2 regions of the Bacillus methanolicus genome follow, and region 2 is predicted to be linked to the other one. Evidence: a T-box and tRNA genes for the amino acid it is inferred to sense, from the RefSeq annotation. Region 2 holds a T-box; the other holds one or more tRNA genes.
What was found. A T-box is a leader RNA that pairs with one kind of tRNA and senses whether it is charged. The one in region 2 lies ahead of leuS (leucine--tRNA ligase), so its partner is inferred to be a tRNA-Leu.
Positions count from the first base shown of each region.

Region 1: it has a tRNA-Leu gene. The T-box ahead of leuS (leucine--tRNA ligase) is inferred to sense a tRNA for this amino acid. The anticodon was not compared.

Region 1 is NZ_PNFF01000005.1:1,640-6,066, reverse strand. Features, by position in the region: tRNA gene C0966_RS18040 (tRNA-Arg) at 111-184, opposite strand; gene C0966_RS18035 (hypothetical protein) at 357-503, shown strand; gene C0966_RS18030 (FMN-dependent NADH-azoreductase) at 710-1,345, shown strand; gene C0966_RS18025 (ArsR/SmtB family transcription factor) at 1,430-1,798, opposite strand; gene C0966_RS18020 (SRPBCC family protein) at 1,798-2,229, opposite strand; tRNA gene C0966_RS18015 (tRNA-Ser) at 2,453-2,540, opposite strand; tRNA gene C0966_RS18010 (tRNA-Gly) at 2,582-2,652, opposite strand; tRNA gene C0966_RS18005 (tRNA-Pro) at 2,663-2,739, opposite strand; tRNA gene C0966_RS18000 (tRNA-Leu) at 2,844-2,926, opposite strand; tRNA gene C0966_RS17995 (tRNA-Ala) at 3,090-3,162, opposite strand; gene C0966_RS17990 (MgtC/SapB family protein) at 3,397-4,098, shown strand; gene C0966_RS17985 (DMT family transporter) at 4,224-4,427, shown strand, end outside.
Region 2 is NZ_PNFF01000001.1:2,296,750-2,301,176, reverse strand. Features, by position in the region: gene C0966_RS11470 (alpha/beta fold hydrolase) at 70-882, opposite strand; T-box leader at 1,326-1,551, shown strand; gene leuS (leucine--tRNA ligase) at 1,694-4,111, shown strand; gene C0966_RS11460 (DUF3267 domain-containing protein) at 4,213-4,427, shown strand, end outside.

The DNA of each region.
Region 1 (4,427 bases), on a different contig from region 2:
TTAATCAAAAAGGGCCTGGCTCATACAGTCAGGTCCTTTTCATTTTCTCATAAAAAGAGGCGGGAATTGGTAATATCCGCCTCTTAATTGAATAGGTAAAAATAATATAACGTCCCAGGAGAGATTCGAACTCCCGACCTACAGTTTAGGAAACTGTTGCTCTATCCTGCTGAGCTACTGGGACATCAGTTTTTAATTATAATTGCTTTGGCAGTAAAGATCAAGACCTTCTAATATATAGAGATAATTATAAAAAAATAATATTTATTAAATATTCAAAATCTTTCATATTAATGATAAAATATATTTAGATAAATGTATATCGTTTGCCTAATAGTTTGTGGAGGTGAAAATAATTGGAACAAAAACCTATGTACTATGATGGCAGCGTACAGTTGGAAAATACGGTTTCTGATGAGTCTGCAGGAAATGATTATTTTGAGATAACTGATGAAATGAGAAAAATCATAGGTCGCAATCCTTATTCATTTGATAATAATTAGTAATATAAAAAGGATTTGTCATTTCAGGCAAATCTTTTTTATATTTATTCAGAGACAAAATGGTTGATTCGAAAAAAAAATTTTAGTATTATTTATCTCGAATTAAAAATAATTTAATTCGAGATATATTTTTTGACTATTATTTAGTTTTCTGATGAAAACTAAAATGTCAAAGAAAATTTAATAAAAGAAAGGTGAAAAACATCATGGCAAAAGTATTGTACATCACGGCTCACCCGCTAAATGAAACACAATCCTACAGCTTGGCAGCAGGAAAAGTGTTTATCGATACTTATAAAGAAGTCAACCCGAACGATGAAGTGGTTCATATTGATTTATTTAAAGAAAACATTCCGCAAATTGACGCAGACGTACTTAGCGGTTGGGGAAAACTTCGTTCAGGACAATCATTCGAAGAACTTACCGCTGAAGAAAAAGCAAAAGTGGGCCGACTTTCAGAGTTGTGCGAACAGTTCATCGCAGCAGATAAATATGTATTCGTAACTCCTATGTGGAACTTTTCATTCCCTCCAGTTATGAAGGCATATCTTGATTCAGTTGCTGTTGCAGGAAAAACTTTTAAATATACAGAACAAGGATCAGTTGGTTTGTTAACAGATAAAAAAGCATTGCACATTCAAGCACGCGGCGGTATCTATTCAGAAGGTCCGGCAGCTGAATTAGAAATGGGCCACAGATTCATCGACGCTATGATGAAATTCTTCGGCGTTCCTTCACTTGAAGGCTTATTTATTGAAGGACACAATGCAATGCCTGACAAAGCTCAAGAAATTAAAGAAAATGCAATTGCCCGCGCTAAGGAATTAGCCCATACATTTTAATCTTTAGACGAAAAAATAAAAGGTAAGCACATATTCGTCATATTGAATATGATTGCTTACCTTTTTTGGTCATTAAGACCGGTATCATTCATTCGATTCCTCATTGTTAGGTACTATAAGATTTAATTCGCCTATCTCTTCATTTTCCACAAAATGTTGAAGCATTGAAATCTTATTTTCCCAAAATTGCTCGAAAAAGGAAAGCCATTCTTTTAGTTCGAGCAGTGCGTCCGGTTGGAGCTTATAAAGCTTCTCCCTCCCCGATTTCTTGACACTGACAAGTTTCGATTCAGAAAGAACGCGTAAATGTTTCGAAACTGCTGTACGACTCATAGGAAAGTGCCTGCTTATTTCAGTGACAGGCAATTCTTTTTCAGCGAGAAGTCGAAGCATCTTACGCCGGGTAGGATCAGCGATTGCTTGGAAAATATCATGCTTTTTCGCTGCTGACATTAACCCTCAACTACTTTACGGAGTTTCTCTTTAACAATAGACTCCCAGCCATTGTTCATTCGGTTTCTTATGACGGATTGTGTTTCTCCCGGCTTTGTCATTATTTCATTCGGATCACCCCAACCGGAATGAATGAGTGTAAATTCCGTTTTTCCTTCCAATTCCTTTAATTCAAAAGAAACATGCCAACTTTCATCCCACGAAAAGGAAAGGCGGTGAGGCGGGTCAAGTTCAAGAACTTTGCAAGGTGATGGTCCAAAAGGTGACTGTAAAGTAAATTCATGCCCGACTTTTGGCTCAAAATTATTTGGCATAAACCATGCAGCGATGCCCTCTGAAGTTGCTACTGCTTCCCATACTTTCTGAATTGGTGCATTAAATACGGTTGTTTTACGGATGTCTGGAACTTTGCTTGGCTGATTTACTTCCATATGACTTACCTCCGTTTTTAAATAGATATGCAACCAAAAGGTTTCGTATTTAAGTATATAAAACCTTTTGGTTACATGTCAATTTCTGCTTCGAAGAAGGAAAAATTTGAATTCTTAAGCACCTAAAGTTTTTTCTGTTATAGAAATGCAAAAAATGCCGAGAAAAATCCCGGCATTTTCAATCTTTCTATAAGTTAAAAGTCTTTTTTTGCCAAACAATAAGCGGAGAAGGTGAGATTCGAACTCACGCGACGGTTGCCCGTCCTAGCGCATTTCGAGTGCGCCCCCTTAAACCACTTGGGTACTTCTCCAGAATGATAGATATGAATTATTTCGCCAAACTAGGCTGCAGAGCGGGTGATGGGAATCGCCCCCCCGCCGTCAGCTTGGGAAGCTGAAATTCTACTATTAAACTACACACGCATTTTTATGATGGTCGGGAAGACAGGATTTGAACCTGCGACCCCCACGTCCCGAACGTGGTACTCTGCCAAGCTGAGCTACTTCCCGATTGAGAAGCTTTAAAGGGAGTGGATGGATACAGATCCCTTTAATGAAATAATTTAAGGTCAATTTAAGAAGACCTCAACCAAAAAAGTTGAAGCCTGAAAAAATGCGTATGAAGGGACTTGAACCCCCACGGTATTACTACCACTAGAACCTGAATCTAGCGCGTCTGACATTCCGCCACATCCGCTTAATTGAATTTGTTAAACCGACGGTGAATAATATAGCATATTTCCAAAAAATTTTCATCTGTAAAGTATTAGAAAAAATGTAAGTTTGACTGAGTAATCCCATCTATCTTCAATAAAAAACACCATTTCAATTGAAATGGCGTTTCATCATAAGCTATTAAGTGGAGCATAGCGGGCTCGAACCGCTGACCTCTTGCATGCCATGCAAGCGCTCTCCCAGCTGAGCTAATGCCCCGTATGAGGTACAGAAGATATTATAGCGGCATTTTACTTTCTATGCAATAGAAAAATTTTTTAAAAAGCAGTTGAAATTTTGGTAAACTCTTTACAAACTTTGATTCTAATCATGTTTCAGTTTAAATTATTTAATAAATATTATGAAATCAATTAAACAGAATTAAAAACTTATCACTGTAATTATGTTATATATTAATAAAAAGATTTAAATACAGGTTAAAGGGGAGAGAAAATGAATCAGATTGTCGAATCGTTAATAAAAAATGAAGTGTTGGTAAAATTAATTTTTGCTGGATTAGCGGGTTTGGTCATTGGATTAGAAAGAGAATTAAAGGGGAAGCCTTTAGGTTTAAAAACATGCCAAATTGTTTCAGTTATGGCTTGTTTATTAACGATTGTATCTTATGAGTCCGCTTTTCTTTATTCTAAAGAATACTCTCGTCCAATGGATCCCGGGCGCATACCGTCGTATATCATTAGCGGAATTGGTTTTTTGGGGGCAGGGGTGATTTTACGAAGAAGCAATGAGGCTATATCAGGATTAACAACTGCCGCATTAGTTTTAGCTTCCGCAGGAATCGGAATATCTATTGGTGCTGGTTTTTACATAGAGGCTTTTCTAGGTGTTATTTTTATTATCGTTGGAGTAAAAATCATCCCTTTTTTGTTTGAGTGGATTGGACCAAAAAAGTTAAGTGAAAAAGAAATCAAATTTAAGATAATCATTGATAAAACAACAGATTTAACCAATTTATTGATAGAAATGAAAAGCAGGAAAATAGGGATAAAACGAATTAAATTAAAAGAAGAAAAGGATGACGTTACGATCAGTGGTATTATCACCACAAATAAAAATGTTTATACGACAGAAGTTTATCACCAATTGAAATCATTGGCAGGGGTTAATCAGGTGGAAGTTGAGAACTTGGAGTAACTGGAAAAAAGTAATGAGACCAATTTTCTCTTAGCATTTAAAAAATTAATAATTTCATAAGAATTACCCCTTTTCATGGTGTAAAATGGTGTAATTTTAAACCAAAGAGGCAAAGGAGTTAGACTATGCGGGATCAGAAAGTAAATCCATACCTTGCCCTCGCAATTGGGGTCATAGCAGTTTCAACATCCGCCATTCTTGTAAAGGTAGCTGCTTCGCCCTCGGGTGTAATTGCTTTTTATAGATTATTTTTTTCAGTTTTATTTATGCTGCCGCTCTTTCTTTTGAAATATGCCGGCGAGCTCCGTTTTATTACGATGAGAGACTGG
Region 2 (4,427 bases):
GAAAGATGTTTATTCAAATGCTCATATTAACAAGTTCCCATGTTCCCTTCGGAAAAAACTGAAAATGATCTAATTTAATTTCTTTATAAAATTGGAAACAGTCGCATTAAAAAGCTCGGTTTCTTCCAGGAATGGGCAATGGCAGCTTTTTTCAAAAATCACTAACTCGGATTTTGGAATGTTTTCATGCAGATGCTCGCCGGCAGCAACCGGTACTAATTTTTCTTCTCTTCCAAAGCACAGCAATACTGGCTTTTGAATCGAAGATAACATAGGGCGGTAATCAACAATCGATTGATCGAACAGGATAGCACTTGCGATGGATTCAGGCAGTTTCGTCACTTCATCGATCATCCATTTTAGATCTTTTTCAGCTAATTCATTTTTAAACATAAGAGGAATAAAGCCATTTACAAAGTTTTCACGGTTATTCTGGATTTCCTGCATAAAATGAATCAGTGTTTCAAACGTAAAAGCTCCGATTGGGAAATCCGGCCATTTAAAATCAGAGGCCAGTTCATCAATAATGACAGTTCCAATAATATTTTCTTCTCCAAATTGCTTAATGTATTCCCAAACAACAAATGCACCCATGGACCAGCCTGCAAGAACAACATTTTTCAATTGAAGTTTTTCTATAAATGCATGCAAGTCTTTTGCATATGAAGAAATCGTATGTCCTTTATGGACATGGGAGGATTGGCCGTGTCCCCGCAAATCTAAAGATATGAACCGGAATTCCTTGCTAAAATAATCTTTTTGTTTATGGAAAAAACGGCTGCTCATCCAAACTCCGTGAATAAAGATAACCGGGGTTCCTGAACCTGAATCTTCATAATACAGTTCAACATCGTTTTTAATTGTATAAATGGCATATGGCATTCCCTCCTTTTTACTATTCATTAAAATATTAGATTTTTTTGTCAATATTCCTTTTTGAGGTAAAGAATATTAAAGCGCAAGTTCTTGATTGATCAAAAAGCATTTTCCACAAGTGAAAAGGAAGCTTTGAAAAGATCATTTTACATAAACATTAACGGATCATTAAAGAAACAAGCTAAAAAAGGTGTTTTCCAATTTCGTTGTGGATTTCGCGTATCTTGAAAAGCTATGTGTATGTTTGTCAGTACGAATGTATTCAATTTAGAGAAGACTTTTTAGTAAAGCTCATTGGAAATCATCTTTTCTCAAGCTGTTTCCTAATTTCTTTGTCACCTTTTCCTTAATGGAGATTATAATATCCATTACAGGCTCCTTAATGATTGGCCCGCTTGCATCCTGAAGGGAAATTTATTACAATATCAATATCCCTATAGTTAATATTGAGAAAGACAGTGAAAAGGAGTAGTAATGGTGGACTCGCCCGTATAAGAGAGTTGGCGGTCGGTGCAAGCCAGCCGGGCACATCATGAACTCGCCTTTGAGTTGCAAGTGTGAAAATGTTAGTAATGCTTGCCGTTTTCCGCGTTAAGGATGAATGAAGTGAGTGTGGTTGCACACTAATGTGGGTGGTACCGCGGGAGAACTATACATAATCCTCTCGTCCCTTTTTGGGATGAGAGGTTTTTTATATTTAAAGGTCTTGTTAATGAGTATGGTCGAAAAACACCATTTTGCACCCCTTAAATAAAGCTGATTTAAACGATCTCACCATAACGATTTAAATACAATTCAGTAAACAGGAGGAAAAACAATGAGCTTTGATCATCAGAAAATTGAAAAGAAATGGCAGAAATATTGGGAAGAAAATAAAACTTTTAAAACAAGCGAAGAAAAAGGCAAAAGGAAATTTTATGCTCTCGATATGTTTCCATATCCTTCAGGTGCAGGGCTTCACGTCGGCCATCCGGAAGGATATACCGCTACAGATATTTTGTCGCGCATGAAGCGGATGCAGGGATATAATGTTCTTCACCCGATGGGATGGGATGCATTCGGATTGCCTGCTGAACAGTATGCCCTTGATACGGGAAATGATCCGGCAGAATTCACGAAACACAATATTGATAATTTTCGCCGGCAAATTAAATCGCTTGGATTTTCCTATGATTGGGATCGTGAAATCAATACGACAGATCCGGACTATTATAAATGGACACAATGGATTTTCCTAAAGCTTTATGAAAAAGGACTTGCCTATATTGATGAAGTGCCTGTTAACTGGTGTCCTGCACTTGGAACTGTTTTGGCAAATGAAGAAGTCATTGATGGGAAAAGTGAGCGCGGCGGCCATCCGGTCGAACGCCGTCCAATGAAACAGTGGATGCTGAAAATTACTGCCTATGCTGACCGCTTGCTGGAAGATTTAGAAGAATTGGATTGGCCGGAAAGCATTAAAGAAATGCAGCGCAATTGGATCGGCCGTTCTGAAGGTGCAGAAATTACCTTTAACATCGAAGGTCATGACGGCACATTTACCGTATTTACAACCCGCCCGGATACACTTTTCGGGGCAACTTACGCAGTGCTAGCTCCTGAGCATGCATTAGTAAAAGAAATTACAACTGATTCGCAACGTGAGGCAGTTGAAAAGTACATCGATCAAATCAAGAGCAAAAGCGATCTTGAGCGGACTGATTTAGCAAAGGAAAAAACAGGTGTATTTACGGGCGCTTATGCGATCAACCCGGCTAACGGCGAGAAAATGCCGATCTGGATTGCGGATTATGTACTTGCCAGCTATGGAACAGGTGCGATTATGGCAGTGCCGGCCCACGATGAGCGTGACTATGAATTTGCGAAAAAATTTGGTCTCCCGATTAAAGAAGTAGTTGCAGGCGGAAATATTGAGAAGGAAGCCTATACCGGAGACGGAGAGCATGTAAACTCAGGATTTCTTAACGGTCTGAATAAGGAAGAAGCAATCAATAAAATGATTAGTTGGCTTGAGGAAAAAGGAATCGGCACGAAGAAGGTAACATACCGCCTTCGTGATTGGCTGTTCAGCCGCCAGCGTTATTGGGGTGAGCCAATCCCTATCATTCATTGGGAAGACGGTACAATGACGGCTGTTCCGGAAGAAGAGCTGCCGCTGACCCTTCCAAAAACAACAGAAATCAAACCGTCCGGCACAGGTGAATCACCTTTGGCTAACATCGAGGAATGGGTAAATGTTGTCGACCCAGTGACAGGAAAGAAAGGCCGTCGTGAAACAAATACAATGCCGCAATGGGCGGGAAGCTGCTGGTACTATTTGCGTTATATTGACCCAAGGAACGAAAATGCGTTAGCAGATCCTGAAAAACTGAAAGAATGGCTTCCGGTTGACATTTACATCGGCGGTGCAGAACATGCCGTTCTTCATCTACTATATGCACGCTTCTGGCATAAATTCTTATATGATCTTGGAGTTGTTCCAACAAAAGAGCCATTCCAAAAGCTGTATAACCAAGGTATGATTCTTGGTGAAAATAATGAAAAAATGAGCAAATCAAGAGGGAATGTTGTCAACCCTGACGATATCGTAATAAGCCACGGGGCTGATACACTCCGATTATATGAAATGTTTATGGGTCCGCTTGACGCTTCCAAAGCCTGGTCAACAAATGGGCTGGATGGTTCCCGCCGCTTCCTTGACCGTGTATGGCGCTTGTTTGTAGAAGAAGACGGATCGCTCAATCCAAAAATTCAAGAAACCGACAATGCTCAAGTCCTTGAAAAAGTTTACCATCAAACAGTTAAAAAAGTGACGGAAGACTTTGAAGGCTTGCGCTTTAATACTGCGATTTCTCAATTAATGGTATTTATTAACGAAGCATACAAAGCTGACGTTCTTCCGAAAGCTTATATGGAAGGTTTTGTGAAATTGCTCTCTCCAATATGTCCGCATATTGCTGAAGAGCTTTGGGAAAAGCTTGGACACAGCGGTACGATTGCTTATGAAGCTTGGCCGGCATATGATGAAGCAAAGCTTGTGGATGATGAAATCGAAATCGTTGTTCAAGTAAACGGAAAAGTAAAAGCAAAGCTGTTCGTGCCTGCTGATGCAACGAAAGAAACATTAGAGCAAATTGCGATGGACGATGATAAAATTAAAGAACAAATTGATGGAAAAACCGTTCGGAAAGTCATTGCTGTGCCAGGAAAACTCGTAAATATTGTCGCAAATTAACATGTTCATCCCCCGGTTTCCAATACGGGGGATTTTTTTTGGAACAAATCAGCTATTTTTTTCGTATAGTTTTTTAAAGAACAGCTGAATAGGGGGATAAAGTGGAAATCAAAAATATACGTGAGACAGTCGTGACCTTTTCTGTTTTGGCCGTAACAATCGTTTCATTCGCCTTAACAATTGGTTTGATCATCATTGCAGCTATAATGCATGGATTTCTTCATAACAAATCAGATTTTCAAATTACACTTGGCAGTTTTCTGTTCTTTATTGTTTGTTTCTTAATTGGTATTATTGTACATGAGATTATGCATAT